3 regions of the Hahella sp. NBU794 genome follow, and region 2 is predicted to be linked to each of the others. Evidence: predicted binding sites of a transcription regulator. Region 2 holds the regulator's gene; each other region holds the start of a gene.

Region 1 (5,559 bases), 2.1 Mb from region 2:
TCAGAACTAGGTTTGTACCAGCTCCAAGCAGTCTTCCATGAAACATGCCGTGAAGGCTTATCGCCCACTGATTTCCTGGGCGCAGGGCAAGTAATTGAGTCTACTTCCCAAGGCGGAGATACAGGAGAAAAATTACTTTTTCCTCCACTGAACCAGAATTGGACCCGATCCTGCACTGCTTTAACATTCCGGTTTCGGTATATCCACCGCAACTCAGACCCAGTAATAGAACGAATTTTCAAATCAGAGTCAGCTTTGCCTTTTGGTAAGTCTAACTCTAGGTAGGTTTTGGTAGCGACTTCCGCCATATTCATACCATCGAGGACAAAATGGATGTGTCCTCGATTCTTTCTAATAGTCCACTCAATACCAAACTTACTTTTGGCGCGCAGTATACTATTCTCTTCTTCTGGACCAAGCTTCAGCGCTGCCTCGTCCCCATGCTTCGTGCCCGCTTTGAGGGTGTCATAGTAGCGGGCATACTTATCATGCTGCTTGATATCCCCCAAAAACTCCTTCAGACCAGCTAGTTTCTCTGGAGTATCCGCATTCCTTGCCTGATAAGTATCCAACGTAAGCATATTTGGAAATTTAAGCTCCCCACGCACCATGAATTTATCTTTTTTTAAGCACCACTTAAGGAACTCGCCTCTCGGACCATGCAACCCATACGCTAAATCCCCTTCCTTAAAATCAATGTATGGCTCTCCTGAAAACGGCATTCAAATCTCCTTTTCACAATTATCACATCAAAGATTGTCAGAATATCCCCTACAGCCTGGGACATTAGGGTTTAGCGAGGATAATACTTATTATCCTTTACTCGTTCTTAAAATTACTTTGAGTAATAACGTGATGCGCTTTTCGACAATAAGCCTCGATCAATATAGAACAGACGGTCATTACCTTAACCAGCAGCAAGCGAAGGATAGCTATTTATATTTAGGGAACCTCTGAATAACTCCCAGAATCAGTCATAATACGGCAGTCCAACTCAGCAGGAACACTTTTCATGGATCAGATGACTTTCTCCGAAGCCGAATACCAGAATAAAAAGCGTAAGACCCGCCGGGAAATCTTTCTGGAGCGGATGGATAAGCTGATTCCCTGGGAACGGTTGGAGAAGAAGGTCGCCCGTCATTATCCCAAGGGTGAGAATGGCCGGCCGCCGTATCCGTTATCCGCCATGCTTCGCGTTCACTGCATGCAACTGTTCTATAACCTCAGCGATCCCGCGATGGAAGATGCGCTGTATGAGATTGAGTCCATGCGTCGCTTTGCTGGTCTGCGCCTGTCAGACCGATTGCCGGATGAAAGCACGATCCTCCATTTTCGTCACCTGCTGGAGCGTCACGGTTTAGGCAAGACGCTTTTCAAGGAAGTGAACAAACAACTACAGAAGCAAGGGCTGATGATGCGGGAAGGCAGCATTGTGGACGCGACGATTATTTCCGCCCCGAGCTCCACTAAAAACCAGAGCGGCCAACGCGACCCGGAGATGCGCCAGACCAAGAAAGGCAATGAGTGGCGCTTTGGTATGAAAATGCACATTGGCGTAGACAGCGCCCGGGGACTGATTCACAGCCTTGAAGCGACGGGAGCGAATGTCCATGACATCACAGTTGCGGGCAAATTGCTGCATGGAGAAGAAAGCGTCGTGTTCGGCGATGCCGGTTACCAAGGCATTCATAAGCGGGAGGAACACCAGAAGCGGGCGGGTGTCGCCTGGTTTATCGCGAGACGTCCAGGCGTGCGCCGCACACTGAGCAAAGAGCATCAGAGAATGGAGATGCTGAAAGCGAGCATCCGAGCCAAAGTGGAGCATCCATTCCGCTACATTAAGCAGGTGTTTGGTTATGGCAAAGTCCGCTATCGAGGCCTGGCGAAGAACAGGAATCGATTATATCTACTGGCGGCCTTCAGCAATCTTCTTACGGTGTGGAAAGAGCTGCGGATATAGGGCGATAGGCCCACTTCCGTCCTGAAAGGGGCGAAAGTTGTTGGAAAAAGCAGTATATGGTTGGGCCAAATGCACAATGGAGAGGGATATTGGGATAACTATGGGTTATTCAGAGGTTCCTTAGGCACTCGCCGACTCGGCGAATTAGCCGAGCAGCAACGGAAACGCCACTTCGCCCGCCGCCGACGCCCAGTTGCGCACCAGCTCCGCCACCATGGCGTTGGTGCTGGTCAGGCGCACGCCCGCGCGCTCCATGCGACGCCAGGACATCTCTTCGGCAATCTGGTTGGTGGAGCCGCATGCGTCACATACGACCTGCACGTTAAAGCCTTCCTCCACCGCGCTGATGGCGGGAGACACCATGCACACGTCCGTGGTCACCCCGGCCATCACGAAATTGCGCTTGCCTGTGCGGCGACAGGCCTCAGCGAATGCAGGATCATCCCAGGCGTTCACTACGCCAATGCGTTTGATGCGGGCGGCGAACGCGTCCGGGGCGATGGCTTCCAGTTCAGGCATTAGAGGTCCCTGCACGTCGACATTGGTTTCCTGACTGGAAGTGAGCACCAAAGGCATGCCCACGCCCTTGGCGAATGACGCCAGAATGATCACATTACGTCGCAGCAGCTCCAGAGGAGTCGTAGACGCCCAGGTGTTAGTACCGGTCTGGTGATCGATCAAAATCATAGCGGTGTCGTCAATGTTAAAGCGCTGCATCTCAGTTACCTCGTTAGTGGAGTCAGTGAGATACTACATTGATCCATTTGAAAGATAATGGCCGCGATTGCTATTCTCTTTTTCATCTTTGCAACAATAACCAACCACTATGAAAGACTTGTCCGCCTTGCAAAATGTCGCCCTGTTTGTGGAGGTGGCGCGCACCCGCAGCTTCAGCCGCGCCGCGGAGAATCTGGGTCTGTCGACAGCCACCCTGTCCCGACGTATCCGCGCGCTGGAGCGTGACTCAGGCATCAGCCTGTTCACCCGCACCACTCGCCGGGTGGAGCTGACGGAGGCGGCGCGCCGTTACTTTGAACGCTGCGAACGTCTGGTGGACGAAGCTTTCAACGCGCAGGAAGCCTTATTTGAGGAAGCCAAACGTCCGCAAGGTACGCTGCGACTGTCCATGCCGGTAGACCTGGGCGTCCACTATATCGCGCCGTTGCTGCCGGAATTCGCTCGCCGCTATCCGGGTATCGCCTTCGAAATCGACCTGTCGCCGCAGCATCGCGATCTGGCCAGCGAGCAGATCGATGTAGCGATTCGGCTCGGCGTGGTGAAGGATCAGAACCTGGTCAGCCGACGAATTGGCTGGATTGAGCAAGGCCTGTTCGCCTCCCCGACTTACCTGCAACGTCAATCCGCGCCTTCCCATCCCGATCAGCTCAGCGAGCGCGATTGCATCATCATTGGCGCGCAGGCTCAGGCGGCCTGGCGTCTGCAGCGCGCCGACGAAACAGTAGAAGTTACAGTTAAAGGTCGGTTCGCCGTCAACAATGTCAGCCTGATGCGCGTGCTGGCGGAATGCGGGTTCGGCGTCGCCAGCCTCGCCACAGTCCTGGCTCGCGACGCGCTGGCCGAAGGACGCTTAATCCCCATACTGACGGACTGGACTGTCCCCCGTCTGCCGGTACAGGCGGTCACGTCATCCCGCCTGCAAACCGCCTGCGCCAAAGCCTTTATCGATTATCTGGCCGACCGCTTCACCTCCATTTAAATCCATCCCGGGTTTCTGGTCCCACATGCCTTTGATCTGGGTCAGATTCCCCCCAAGGTCTACTGGATTCACTCAGTAATAGCGTTAATAATAAGAAGGTTTCTCAATCTCACTTTCATTTAAAGGCGGTCGTATGAGCACGTTCGAAAAGAAGCCTTTCCCTCTGGCGTTGGCGCAAGAGAGCGAAAGAGTGAAAGTTCACCTGTTACGCGGGGGCAAAAACCTGGAAATGCGTTTAACTTCCCTGGGGCTCAATGTGGGCTGCGAGTTAACCGTGCTGCACCGCAAGGGCGCTGACCTGGTGGTCGTGCGCGCCGATACGCGTCTGGCGCTGGGCGCCGGCATGGCGCAGAAAATCATGGTGGTGCGCGCGTGCGCCACAACCAGCGGTCATTGAGGAGCCTTCCCAAGAATGAGCAGCGTCAGTCTGAAAGATCTTAAAGTCGGCGAACAAGGCCGCGTCATGGGCTTCGGCGAAGGCGGCAAAAGTTATCGCCGCAAACTGTTGTCCATGGGGTTGACCCCCGGCGTCGAATTCAGCGTCACCCGCTACGCCCCAATGGGCGATCCAGTGGAAATTCTGGTGCGCGGATTTCGCCTCAGCCTGCGTAAAGACGAAGCAGGCAGCCTTCTTATTGAGAAGATCTAGCGTCCTCTGAAATACACGCAATCAGCCCGATCCCAAGCAGTTTTATTGGAGAGAGTAAGTCGATCATGGCCAGTCCGGAGCGCAACACGGAAAAATACGTCATCGCAGTGGTAGGCAACCCCAACTGCGGCAAAACCACCTTATTCAACGCGCTGACCGGCTCCAAGCAAAGGGTGGGCAACTGGCCTGGCGTCACTGTGGAGCGCAAAAGCGGACGCTTTTCATTTCAGGGCGTGGACTTTGAACTGATCGACCTGCCTGGCACCTATTCCCTCGATGTCTGCGAAGACGATGTTTCCCTGGATGAGCAAATCGCCAGAGATTTCGTCGCCGAGCGTGAAGCGGACCTCATCATCAATATCGTCGACGCCTCCAACCTGGAGCGCAATCTCTACCTCACCTGCCAACTGCTGGAAATGAAGACGCCCTTGCTGACGGCGTTGAACATGATGGATGTGGCGGAAGAGCGCGGCCATGCGGTGGCTCACGACAAGCTCGCCAAGCTGTTGGACTGCCCTGTCGTCCCTATTGTGGCTGCTTCCGGCGCCGGGCTGCCGCAACTGAAGGCGGCGATTCTGGACGCCGCGCGTCGCAAGCATATTTCCAATGCCGTCATCACCTATCCCTCCCCTGTCGCCAAAGCGCTGGACAGCCTGACTCCCATGCTGGCCGCGCACGCCGAGGGCAAATGCGATCCGCGCTGGCTGGCGACGCGAATGCTGGAAGGAGACGCCTCCGCCCTGAAACTGGCGGACTCGACACTCCGCGCCAGCGTAGAGGAACTGCAAGAGGACGTGGTGCGACAGCTGGAGGACGACATCGATATCTGTCTGGCGGACGCCCGCTATGGCTTCGTCAATCAGGTAGCCAGCGCCAGCGTCAAACGTAACCATGAAGTGCAGCGCAGCATATCCGACAAAATCGACCGCGTGGTCCTGAACCGGATGCTGGGCATTCCCATATTTCTGTTCGCCATGTATTTGATGTTCATGTTCACCATCAATATCGGCGGCGCGTTCATCGATTTCTTTGATCAATTCACTGGCGCATTATTCGTAGATGGGTTCGGCGCGCTGCTGACCTCACTGGGAGCGCCGCAGTGGTTGCGTCTGCTGCTGGCGGACGGCATGGGCGGCGGCGTGCAGGTGGTGGCCACCTTTATCCCGATCATCGGCTTTCTGTATCTGTTTTTGTCGGCGCTGGAGGATTCCGGCTACATGGCCCGCGCCGCCT
Region 2 (5,559 bases):
ACTCCAGAGCGCAGTTTTTGAAGAACAACGGCTTCAACGCTTCAGAGCTGGAAGATGACAGCCTCAACCCAAAGAGACTGCAGCAAAGACAAGTTGATCTCTGGATCTCCAGCACCGCATCAGGCTATTACTACGCCAAGCTGGCCGGAGTTTCCGACATCAAACCTATCTTTACCATAAGAGACACCAGTTTATATCTGGCGATGAACAAGGACACACCTGACGAAAGCATTGAGCACCTCAACAAAGTGCTCGATAAGATGCGTACTGAAGGCTATTTGGACAAAGTGTACTCAAACTACAAATAGAGAGCTCTACGCCTGGCTTAAGGCGGCTGAAGTCCGCCTTATCCACTCTTCCATTTCCTTGTGAACTTCGTCAGTAGCTCGGCCGCTGGTTTCAATTGGCGCGCCGATTTTCACCTTTATCAAGCCTGGACGCTTGCTAATACTGCCGGCAGGCCAGCAATCTCCAGCGTTGTGCGCTATAGGCAGCAAAGGAACGCCAGCACTGACGGCCAACAAAGCGCCGCCCTTGTTGTATTTACCAACCTGCCGAGGGCGAACGCGTGTCCCCTCAGGATAAATTACAACCCAATACCCTGAGGTCAGACGCTCCTTTCCCTGCTTAAGCAATTGCTTAAGCGCCGCTGACGGCTTACTCCGATCAATGGCGATAGGCTTCAATCTCTTCAGCGCCCAACCAAAAAACGGAACCTTCATCAACTCTTGCTTAAGCACAGTACACTGAGGACGAAATATAACGCCTAGCAAATAAGTCTCCCAAGCGCTCTGATGATTGCTGACAACCACACAGCTCGTCTTTGGAATGTTCTCCAGCCCTTCGATCTCATAACGTATGCCACAGACAACACGCGCCCACCAAAGTGCGAACACATTAAACCGGGAGACGATGTAGTAACGCTTTTCAAAATTGACGTAAGGACCAATCAGCATCCCAACCAAAGATGTGATGATGACGCCCCAAGCATACCCAATGTAAAAAACGAAAGACCGAAATAGCTGAAATGCCTGCACTTTTGCCCGCCTTTTTTCAATGCCCGCAAAGGATATCAACTCCCCGCCCAAAGCTGCAATGAATGTTATCCCTCAACGTCCCAGAAACCCATTGTTTGAGGGATATTGCGACTAAAGTACACCCTCTCAGACAGCCACCCGCTCACCCCTTGATCAATATCAAGACTCCCTTTCGGGAGCTAGATACACTGAGCATGGAGAGAGGGGGGATCCACTTGCCAACAAGTGTGACAGCAGGCGCGCGCGCAAAATCGCTGACAATGATGGTCAAACGCGCGCAGATGTTTTCTTACCTGGTTGGAGACCCAATATGCCAGTTGGAAAGGTTGTCGAACAAGCGAAACAAAATGGGGGTAATGATAGCTGGGTTTATTTGCTCAACTCCCCCCCTAAAGAGTTCTCCAGTGAGAACTGGAGCGCCTTGGACGAGGGAGCCTATGAGGCGGATTATCGCAACAGCTCTCTGGCTCGATATTATGAAGGCGGGTTCGCACTGAGCGTTCAGGCGCCTTGCTTTAATACACTTGTCAGTGCGGAAAATTACACCCGCAGACTCCCATCCATGAATGCTAATTTGCAGAAGTACATCGACTATGTCGTGAAAGAAGTGAGACTACTCAAGCAAAACCTTCCCGCCGGCAGCCAGGTTAAGTACCTGCATTGGTTCGGCGATCTGGTCCGCCAGCTCACTCCCGCAGCGCAGACTCAGGTGATGTATTATTTGGGCAGGGAGTTCAAACTAAACTTCGACGCCGATGCGCGCCATGTTATCGAGCTGGACGCTCGCCCTGACTCCGAGGAAGCGCTAGCCCTGATTAAAGGGTTGGGCTTTAACATTGTCTGCATCAATGATCCTGGTGAATACGCACAGTCCTTCCCTATTGAGAGTCTTAGGGATTGGCTGCAGACCATTCGGGCATTCGACTTCAAAGCCGTTTATCTGCGCCTGAAAGTGACTCCTGCGACCGTCACCGCACTATCCGAGCACCTTGAGGAAATTCTGACAGAGAGACCGCAAGGCATCCTACTCTCCGGCCATAAAATGGAATTCGCCGGCACAGCAGGCCTGGAAGCGGCGCTAAAAGATTTCAAGCGGCGTATTAAGTCCGCATCGTTTATTCCTATCACGCAGGACTTTTTCGCACTACCTTGGACAGGCTTGATTAGCCAGGGAGTCAGCTGTCTACATGGCGTTGGGTTGGGCGCATTTTCTTACACACCACATTACCAGTTGCGCAACGCCACACAGTTGGACGACTACTACAAAACTCTGGACAACAGCGAGCTTCCAGCAAGAGCAATTCGTTACACTCAAACCCAGTTGTAACAAAAGGTGAAAACTATGTAAAAACAAAGGCGAGCGCAGGTTTTCCCTGTAAATTTCCCATTGTAGGGATTTGCTTTTAAATAGCTATTGGCTATCCTAGAAGCCTCTTTAAGCAGTTTCACTCATCCAGCCACGAGGCAACCGATGGAAAGCAAGCATATAGCAACCTCCTCTCCTTTTAGCTTACACAGAGGCTGCCACGAATGTAATTTGAGCAAGCTTTGCATTCCTATCGCGGTCGGGGCTGAAGATATTGATCGCCTGGAAGAAATCATTCGCCAGGGCAAAATGCTCAATCGCGGCGAATATATCTTTGAGCAACACACCCCATTCCGCTCGTGCTTCGCAGTTCGTAGCGGCGCGATCAAAACATTCACCGTATCAGAGGAAGGCGAGGAACAGGTCACTGGTTTCTATCTGCCTGGCGAGATTATCGGTCTGGACAGCGTTAGCATGGAAAAATACTCCTGCTCCGCCGTCGCCCTTGAACGCACCAGCGTATGCGAAATTCCTCTGGAGAAGTTTGAAGACCTTGCCTCAGACATCCCCAGCCTGCAGCACCACTTTTTCTCATTAATGAGCAAAGAGATTCAGGAGAGCAGGCAGCTCACTATGCTATTAAGCAAAAACTCGGCTGAAGAACGCATTGCCTCGCTTCTATTGTCCCTGTCGACACGCTTTAGCCGTCGTCGCCTATCCGGCACAAACTTCAGACTCCCTATGCCACGCAGCGACATAGGCAACTATTTAGGCTTGGCCGTCGAAACTGTCAGCAGGGTCATTACCCGCTTCCAGAACAATGGCATTATTAAGGTCCAAGGAAGGGAAGTTCAGATATTGCAATTGGACGAACTGCAGAAAATTCTTCGCCACGACACCAAGTGTCTGGAGCATCAGAAGGAATCAGCCCTTAACGCTCGTTAACGGGTCTCTTCCAAGCAGTTTTCAGCCGGTTTTACGCCGCCACGCTGCTGACATTGCTCAATCAACGCCGGCAGATAACGACGCCAGGGAAGCTGCTTGACGCCAAAGGTGTTGCGCAGCTTGATACAACCTAACGCGCCATTCGCCGGAAGCGCCACTCCAGGCAACACATCAGCGCCCTTTTTCTCGATCAGGGCCTGCAACATTTCTTCCTGTCCAAATGCCTGCAGCACAATCGCTTTCAACAGTTCATAGTGGGTGACAGCTTCAGCGCCAGCATAATGGTAAACGCCCCACACCGAGATATTACAACTCAGCTGCTTGATAACAGCGTCTACGACTCTCGCCACATCATCCACCGCGACGGGAGTCAGCTGCATATCGGTGCTGGCGTTTAGGCGCTTCCCTGAAGACAGCGCGGAAAGCATGGTCTGCAGCCAGCCTTGAGCGCCAGCCTCCAGCAACCAGCCCACCCTCAAGATCAGATGCTTGCTATAGTTTTCCTGAAGCCATTGTTCGCTCTGCAGCTTTGTCCGCCCATACACGGAAAGAGGACGTCCTTTGTTGGCGGATATATAAGGGTTCTTTTTGACGCCATCGAAAACAAGATGGCTGGAGAGATGAATAATCGGCGCCTTCCATAAAGCCGCCACCTCCGCTACCGCCTCACAAGCGGAGACATTAACCTGATAGGCCAAATCCGGATGCTGCTCCGCCTTGAACAGGTCAGCCATCTCCGCAGCATGAACCACGAAATCCGCAGACGGCATCGCCCTCATTGCTCGCACGATCGCATCATTGGTCATCAGAAACTGCTCGTAGGGAACGCCCTCCACTGCTATGCCGCTCTGCTGTAAACGCTGAGCTATAGCCTTACCTAATGGCGAATCAATTCCCGTCACACAAACAATCACTCATGCACCCCTTAAAATGTGTCTCGTAGCCTTTAGCGCCCCCAGAATGCGGGCCGTCTGAAGATATTATGTTAACAATATTGGCTGCTTGATGGGATTTTCGCAAACCCGATACCCCGGACTCTATCCCCATCATCCAGCTTAACGCTGCGCTTTAACCCCCTTCCGAGCGATTAAGGTATACCCTGGGGACACGCGAGGTCATGCCCGTAAATAAAGTATAGGAGATTGTTGACGCATATCCTGCAACCTCATCAGCGGAAACAGCTCCGCCCCACAGCTCCACCTCCGACCCAATACGCGCTTCTGGAATGTGAGAGATATCCACCGTCAGCATATCCATGGACACCCGCCCGATAATCTTTGTCCGCTTACCGCACACGGCGACAGGCGCACCATTTTGCATTTGTCTTGGATATCCGTCGCCATACCCTACCGCAACCACTCCCATTCTTGTTGGGCCGCTCGCAGTCCAAGCGGCGCCATAGCCAATAGAGTCTCCTGCTTGCAGCTCCCGAGTAGCAATCAAGCGCGACTCAAAGGTCATTACCGGCTTCAAGCCAAAATCCGCCCCGGTCTTATCCGCCATGGGGGAGGCGCCGTACATCGCAATGCCCGGACGCACCCAATCCAAGTGAGTTTCCGGATACTGCAACAAAGCGGCAGAATTAGCCGATGAGTAACTCCAGCCACCCGATCCCGCCGCCTGCATACCAGCTTGAAACGCCCGCCACTGCTCCTGTTGCAGCAAACTATCCAGTTCATCGGCGCATGCGAAGTGAGTCATCAGCCCAATAACAGAAAGCCCAGGAAACTGGCCCAGCATCTCAGCGACGCCAGCCAGTTTATTTAACGGCAAACCCAACCGGTTCATACCTGTATTCAACTTGATCCAGGTTTGCATCCGGGCGGAACCAGGACCTGTTTTACGCAAAGGAGCCACTTCGGACAGCATGTCCAATTGCTCCATATCATGCACAACCCACTCTATATCGCGCCAACGGGTAGAGTCAGCCAGCTCCTCTGAGCTATAAAATCCTTCCAGCACTAATAGCGGCGTCGTAATACCCGCTTCACGCAAACTCACCGCCTCATCGTAACAGGCCACCGCCAGCTTGGGAGCCTCCGCTTTCAGGGCGCGTGCGATTTCCACTGCGCCATGGCCGTATGCATCAGCTTTAATTACCGCCGCACAACGGGCGTTTTTAGCAATGGAATTCAGCAAACGAATATTGTGACGCAAGGCGTCCAGATCAATAAGAGCGCGGGATGGACGCATTACTCGTAGTCTCCCCCGCCATAATCGTGAGCCAAATCTTCAAACCTTGTGAATTTACCCATGAACGCCAAGCGCACC
Region 3 (5,559 bases), 3.2 Mb from region 2:
TGGCGGAAAACAGATAGGGTTCGGCAGGAATTTACGATCCGTAACAAAAAAAGGGGCAAAGTTTTGCCCCTTTTTGCCGATAAATAAAGATATGATCGTACACACAATCCGCGAGGTTGGCGTCACATGGCAAGCGTTTCTTCAATAGGCATCGGCTCGGGAGTATTGACCAGCGAATTAATCGAGAAGCTGGCCAGTGCTGAGCGTGAGCCGACGGAAAAAAGGCTGAATCTTAAAGAAGATGAAGTGACGGCCAAACTCAGCGACTTGAGTCGTCTGAAAAGCGCAATTACCGACCTGCGTTTATCCGCTCGTACATTGAGCACGCCGGAAGCGATGTCCAGCAACACGGCGACTTCCAGCGGCTCTGCTGTTGGCGTCACCGCCAACACCTCTGCGAAAACAGGTTCATATGCGCTCACCGTCAGCAATCTGGCCGTTGCGCAATCATTGAGCTCCGGCACTTTCGCTGATAAAGACACCACCACTGTAGGAACAGGCACGCTGTCTTTCACTGTCGGCGGCGTCACCAAAAACCTGACCGTTGATAGCAGTAACAATACGTTGCAGGGATTGTCCGACGCCATTAACGATATGGGATTGGACGTTAACTCCTCCGTTATTTACAACGGCTCCTCCTACCAGCTTGTGTTATCCGCTTCAAAAACCGGTGTGGCGAATGCGATCTCTATCGCAGCGACGGATAACGATGGCAACAGTACGGATGGTTCGGGGATCTCCCAGTTTATTTATAACGCCACCAACCAGAATTTAACTCAGGACGTCGCAGCGGAAGACGCCGCCTTTACTTTGAATGGCGTATCCATCACCCGTTCGTTGAACACCGTCGATGACGTGGTGGACGGCCTGACTCTGACTTTAAATGCCGAAACCGCAAGCGCAGTCAACGTTACCGTTAGCAAAGACCTGAATGCTGTGACCGAAAGGGTCCAGGATTTAGTGGATAAATATAATGCTTTGCAGGAAATCATTAGCGAAGTCACCGCTTTTGACAGTGATACCGGAGAAAAAGGCACTTTGCTGGGCAGCTCCACTGTGCGCACTATCTCCACCCAGTTGCGTTCTACGCTGAGTTCAATTGTTCCCGGGCTGGAAAGCGCTAACGTCCGTAGTTTGTCTGAATTGGGAATTACGACCAACTCAGAATCGGGACAACTGGAGTTCAACAGCCTCACGTTCCAAAACAAGCTGCAAAGTTATCCGAATGACGTAGCGGCTTTGTTCGCCGACCAGGGGCGTACGACGGATGCGCAGGTCAAGTACGTCAGCGCCGGGATAAATACCAAGATTGGCTCGTACGCCGTTGATATCACCCAGGTGGCGACGCAGGGCGCTTTCACCGGCAATGTGGCGCTGGGCGGCTCAACAGTCATTGATGCGGATAACGACACCTTCAAGATCAAAGTCAACGGGGTGGAGTCCAACACCATTACTCTGACCGCCGGAACTTATACTGACAGTGAGTTGCTTGCGGAAATTCAGACTCAGCTGGATGCGGACACCAATATCGCAGGCTCTGGCGTGACTGTTTCGTTGGACGGCAGTAACCAGCTGGTGTTCACCTCTGGAGAATATGGCAGTACGTCCAAGGTCGAGATTACCGCCATCGACACCAATACCGCGGCGCAGCTGGGTTTGACTGTCGCCACCGGCGTAGATGGCCTGGATGTCGCCGGCACGATCAATGGGAAAGCCGCTACCGGTAAGGGCCAGTATCTGACCTCTGCGGACGGAGACTCGAAAGGGCTCAAACTGCAAATTACCGGCGGCGCCACTGGCGCACGCGGCACAGCGACTTATATTGAAGGGGTGGGAGACCAGATGGTCGACCTGGTGAACAATTATCTGTCCGCCGACGGTTTGATTACGGTCGCCATCAATGGCTTTAATTCACAGCTGGAAAAAATCTCTGAAGACCGGACGGAGTTGAACGATCGCATTACGGCCTTGACGGATCGGCTGGCGCGTCAGTTCACCGCCGCGGATTTGATTATTTCCCAGCTCAAGAACACGGAAAACTTTTTGTCCACGCAGCTGGAAGCGCTGGTGGCCAGCACCACTGGAAGCAAGGGTTAAGCGAAGGGCCTGATCCAGGCGCTTAAGATCACAGACGAGTAATTATGAGGTTGCTATTACAATGAACGCGTTACATCAGTATCAGAGCGTGAATCGTCAGACCAGCATTGTCGATGCGGATGGGCACAAGTTGATCCAGCTATTGTTCGACGGTGCGCTGGAGCGCATTACCATGGCGAAAGGGCAGATTCTCGCCAATAACTTTGAAGGCAAAAATCGGCTGATCGGCAAGGCGGTTGAAATCGTCGGCGGTTTGCGCGAGTTCCTGGACAAAGAAAAAGGCGGCGACATCGCAGAGCGTCTGGATGCTTTGTACGAATACATGGAGCGTCGCTTGTTTGAAGCCAACCTGCAAAATGACGCGACCATTCTGGATGAAGTGGCGGGCTTGTTGAAGCAAGTCAAAAACGGCTGGGACGGCATTCGTCAGGAAGCGTTGGAAAAAGGTCTCGTCTAACCTGGCCTGAACAGGCCGCTTTCTCGCAACCTTATAGAAACTCCGTCCGCTGTTGGCGGGCGGAGCTTCTAAACAAGGTTAAGTCCTCGCTCATGCGACGTTTCAATTCCCCATCAAACCTTCCATGTGCGCTTCCACACTGGCGGACAGGGCGTTCAGGTTATAACCGCCTTCCAGAATAGAAACGATGCGCCCACTGCTGTAAACCCGCGCCACGTCCATCAATAAACGGGTGATCCAGCGGTAGTCCCTTTCTTCCAGCTCCAGGTGCGCCAGGGGATCATGTTTATGGGCGTCGAAGCCCGCTGAGATAAGTATCAGTTGCGGACGGTGATCCTGCAGGCGGGCGAGCCAGTCTCTTTCAACGCTACGCCGGAATTGCAGACCGCGGGTGTGGGCGTCCAGCGGCGTATTGATGATGTTGGGGCGATCCACCGCATGGTGACTGAACGGATACAGCGGATACTCAAAGCTGGAGCAGAAAAGGACCCGCGGATCATCCTGAAAGATGTCCACCGTGCCGTTGCCCTGATGCACGTCGAAGTCCACGATGGCGATACGCTCCAGACCATGAAAATCCATGGCGTGGCGGGCGGCGATGGCGATATTGTTGAAGAAGCAGAAGCCCATGGATTTGCTGCGTTCCGCATGATGGCCAGGGGGACGCACGGCGCAAAAGGCGGTGTTCGCCTGGCCGCTGAGCACCATATCCGCCGCCTCTACCGCAGAGCCCGCCGCCAGATAGGCGGCGCGCATGCTGTGACGCATCAATGCCGTATCTGGATCGACCATGATGCGGCCTTTGTCCGGATTCAGATTTTCCAGTTGTTCAACGTAGCGGGAGGGATGCACCCGAATGATTTTGTCGCGGTCGGTTTCCTGCGGCTCGACCAGATCCACTTCCTGCAGTATGCCGGCGTGCTCAAGCCGGTCCATAATCGCCTGTAATCGCATGGGGCTTTCGGGATGCCCCTCGCCCATGTCGTGCAATGTACAGTCTTTATGATAGAAAAGGGCGGTTTTCATCTTTGTTTTCCTTTTAGAGGCTTTTAGTCTACTGCAAAGCGATAACGGCTTGAAACCGGAGATGGGGCGAATGTTATAGTCCGCGCCCGCGATTGAGGTGGGCGTATCGAATTACGCCAAGTCAGTCAAAGCGGGGGATCTTGATATCTGTCAAAGTGGCCGGTATTGGTCTATGTATCTTAGATATCGGCGGTGTTTCCGCAGTCGCCGGGTCCGGAGCCTGTCAACGCAAATGGAGAAAACAGATTGGGAACCCGACATTTAGAAGCGTTGTTCAACCCTAAGTCCATCGCGGTGATTGGCGCCTCCGAACGCTCCAATAATCTGGGCGGCATGGTGTTGCGTAATCTGATGTCCACGGACTATTCAGGCCGTCTGGTGGTGGTGAATGACAAGGGCTATCACGACGTGCATGGCGTCCCCTGCGTGAAACGGCCCCAGCAAATGCCGTTTCGGCCGGACTTGGCCATTATCTGTACGCCGCCGGAGAGCGTGCCGCGCATTGTTCGGGTGCTGGGAAACGTCAAAGTTAAAACCGCGATGATCCTGACCGGCGGCTTGTCGCGCACCCACAGCCGCAGTGGTCGGCCGCTGATGTATTCCGTTCAGGAAATTGCGTCTGAGTACGGCATTCGTATCCTGGGGCCGGAAACTATCGGTATGTTGTCCCCGGCCAGCAATCTGAACGCGACTTATATGCATATGGGCGTGTTGCCGGGCAAGATCGCTTACATTGGCCAGTCCGGCTCTCTCGCCAGTGCTGTAATTGACTGGGCGTTCACCCGGGGAATCGGCTTTTCGCACCTAACTACCCTGGGAGACGGCATTGACGTCGGGCTGGACGATCTGATCGATTACCTGGCCCAGGATCGCAGCACCAAAGCCATTTTGCTGCACATGGAGAACATTCATTCGCCCCGGCGTTTTATTTCCGCCGTGCGGGCGGTGTCGCGGGGGAAGCTGGTGATCGCAGTGAAAAGCGGACGCACTCCGGCATCGCAATGGCGTCCCGCGGAACTGCCCCTGGGGGTCGTGGACGGCGACAAGATTTTCGATGCGGTATTCCGGCGCGCCGGGGTGTTGCGGGTTAACGGCGCCGATGAGATGTTCGATGCGCTGGAGACGTTAACCCGGATGAAACCGGTGCGCGGCGAGCCTTTGCACATTATCAGCAATGGTCTGGGTCCAGGGGTGCTGGCGGTGGATCGGTTGGCGTCTCTAAATGGCGAGCTGGGTTCGCTGTCGCCGGAAACGGTGAGTGAACTGGGTAAGCATCTGCCGCCTTATTGGACGCGTCGTAACCCTATTGATCTCAACTATGACGCCAACCCGGAGCTGTATCGCCGCACCCTGGAGATACTCGGACGCGATCCGCACGTGTCCAATGTGCTGGTGCTGTACGCACCGTCTCTGACCGAAGACAGCCTGCAGGTGGCGGATGCGGTGATAGAAGCGGGTAAGCGCTCTCATCTGAATATTTTCACTTGCTGGCTGGGCCACAGCACGGTGTATGACGCCAGGGAAGCGTTTTTCCACAGTGGCGTACCTACGTTCTCCACGCCGGATAAGGCGGTGAAAGCCTTCATGCATATGGTCAATCACCAGCGCAGCCAGCGGGTGTTGCGGGAAACGCCGGAGTCCTACACCGACCCGGTGGTGGATCGCTCCCGCGCGCGCAAGACCATACAGAAGATATACGCATCAGGACGGCGGGTGTTGACCAATGCGGAGTCGCGGCAGATTCTCACTGACTACGGCATCAACATGCAGGATACCCGCTACTGCGAAACCGAAGAGCAGGTAGTGGAAGTGGCGCGGGAGTTTGGCTTGCCAGTGGACATCCGCATTTTGCACGAGCACAGCTGCATCCCTTTTAAAGACGAGAAGACCGGCCGCGGCCGCTACAAGGGCAGGGTGAAGGGGCTGGTGGAGGACGCGTCCATTCGCGATTCCTGTCGCTACCTGTTGACGCATTACAG

The links. The regulator FNR, encoded in region 2, switches genes on or off when oxygen is low (the NO sensors DNR and NnrR bind a similar motif). The targets are predictions, from matches to a motif close to TTGATNTANATCAA.
Region 1: a site for FNR is predicted at 3,709-3,722, ahead of ACQYWX_RS13595 (FeoA family protein). Genes of this name have one in related genera too.
Region 3: a site for FNR is predicted at 3,721-3,734, ahead of ACQYWX_RS08690 (histone deacetylase family protein). Genes of this name have one in related genera too.

Annotation. Positions count from the first base shown of each region.
Region 1 is NZ_CP192738.1:3,043,287-3,048,845, reverse strand. Features, by position in the region: gene ACQYWX_RS13615 (hypothetical protein) at 1-722, opposite strand, end outside; gene ACQYWX_RS13610 (IS5 family transposase) at 1,013-1,960, shown strand; gene ACQYWX_RS13605 (isochorismatase family protein) at 2,105-2,677, opposite strand; gene ACQYWX_RS13600 (LysR family transcriptional regulator) at 2,787-3,677, shown strand; gene ACQYWX_RS13595 (FeoA family protein) at 3,811-4,074, shown strand; gene ACQYWX_RS13590 (FeoA family protein) at 4,090-4,326, shown strand; gene feoB (Fe(2+) transporter permease subunit FeoB) at 4,392-5,559, shown strand, end outside.
Region 2 is NZ_CP192738.1:5,154,736-5,160,294, forward strand. Features, by position in the region: gene ACQYWX_RS22505 (substrate-binding periplasmic protein) at 1-308, shown strand, start outside; gene ACQYWX_RS22510 (lysophospholipid acyltransferase family protein) at 315-1,037, opposite strand; gene ACQYWX_RS22515 (hypothetical protein) at 1,348-2,364, shown strand; gene fnr (fumarate/nitrate reduction transcriptional regulator Fnr) at 2,509-3,288, shown strand; gene ACQYWX_RS22525 (sugar nucleotide-binding protein) at 3,285-4,202, opposite strand; gene alr (alanine racemase) at 4,357-5,481, opposite strand; gene dnaB (replicative DNA helicase) at 5,481-5,559, opposite strand, start outside.
Region 3 is NZ_CP192738.1:1,917,652-1,923,210, forward strand. Features, by position in the region: gene fliD (flagellar filament capping protein FliD) at 127-2,097, shown strand; gene fliS (flagellar export chaperone FliS) at 2,159-2,554, shown strand; gene ACQYWX_RS08690 (histone deacetylase family protein) at 2,657-3,580, opposite strand; gene ACQYWX_RS08695 (GNAT family N-acetyltransferase) at 3,827-5,559, shown strand, end outside.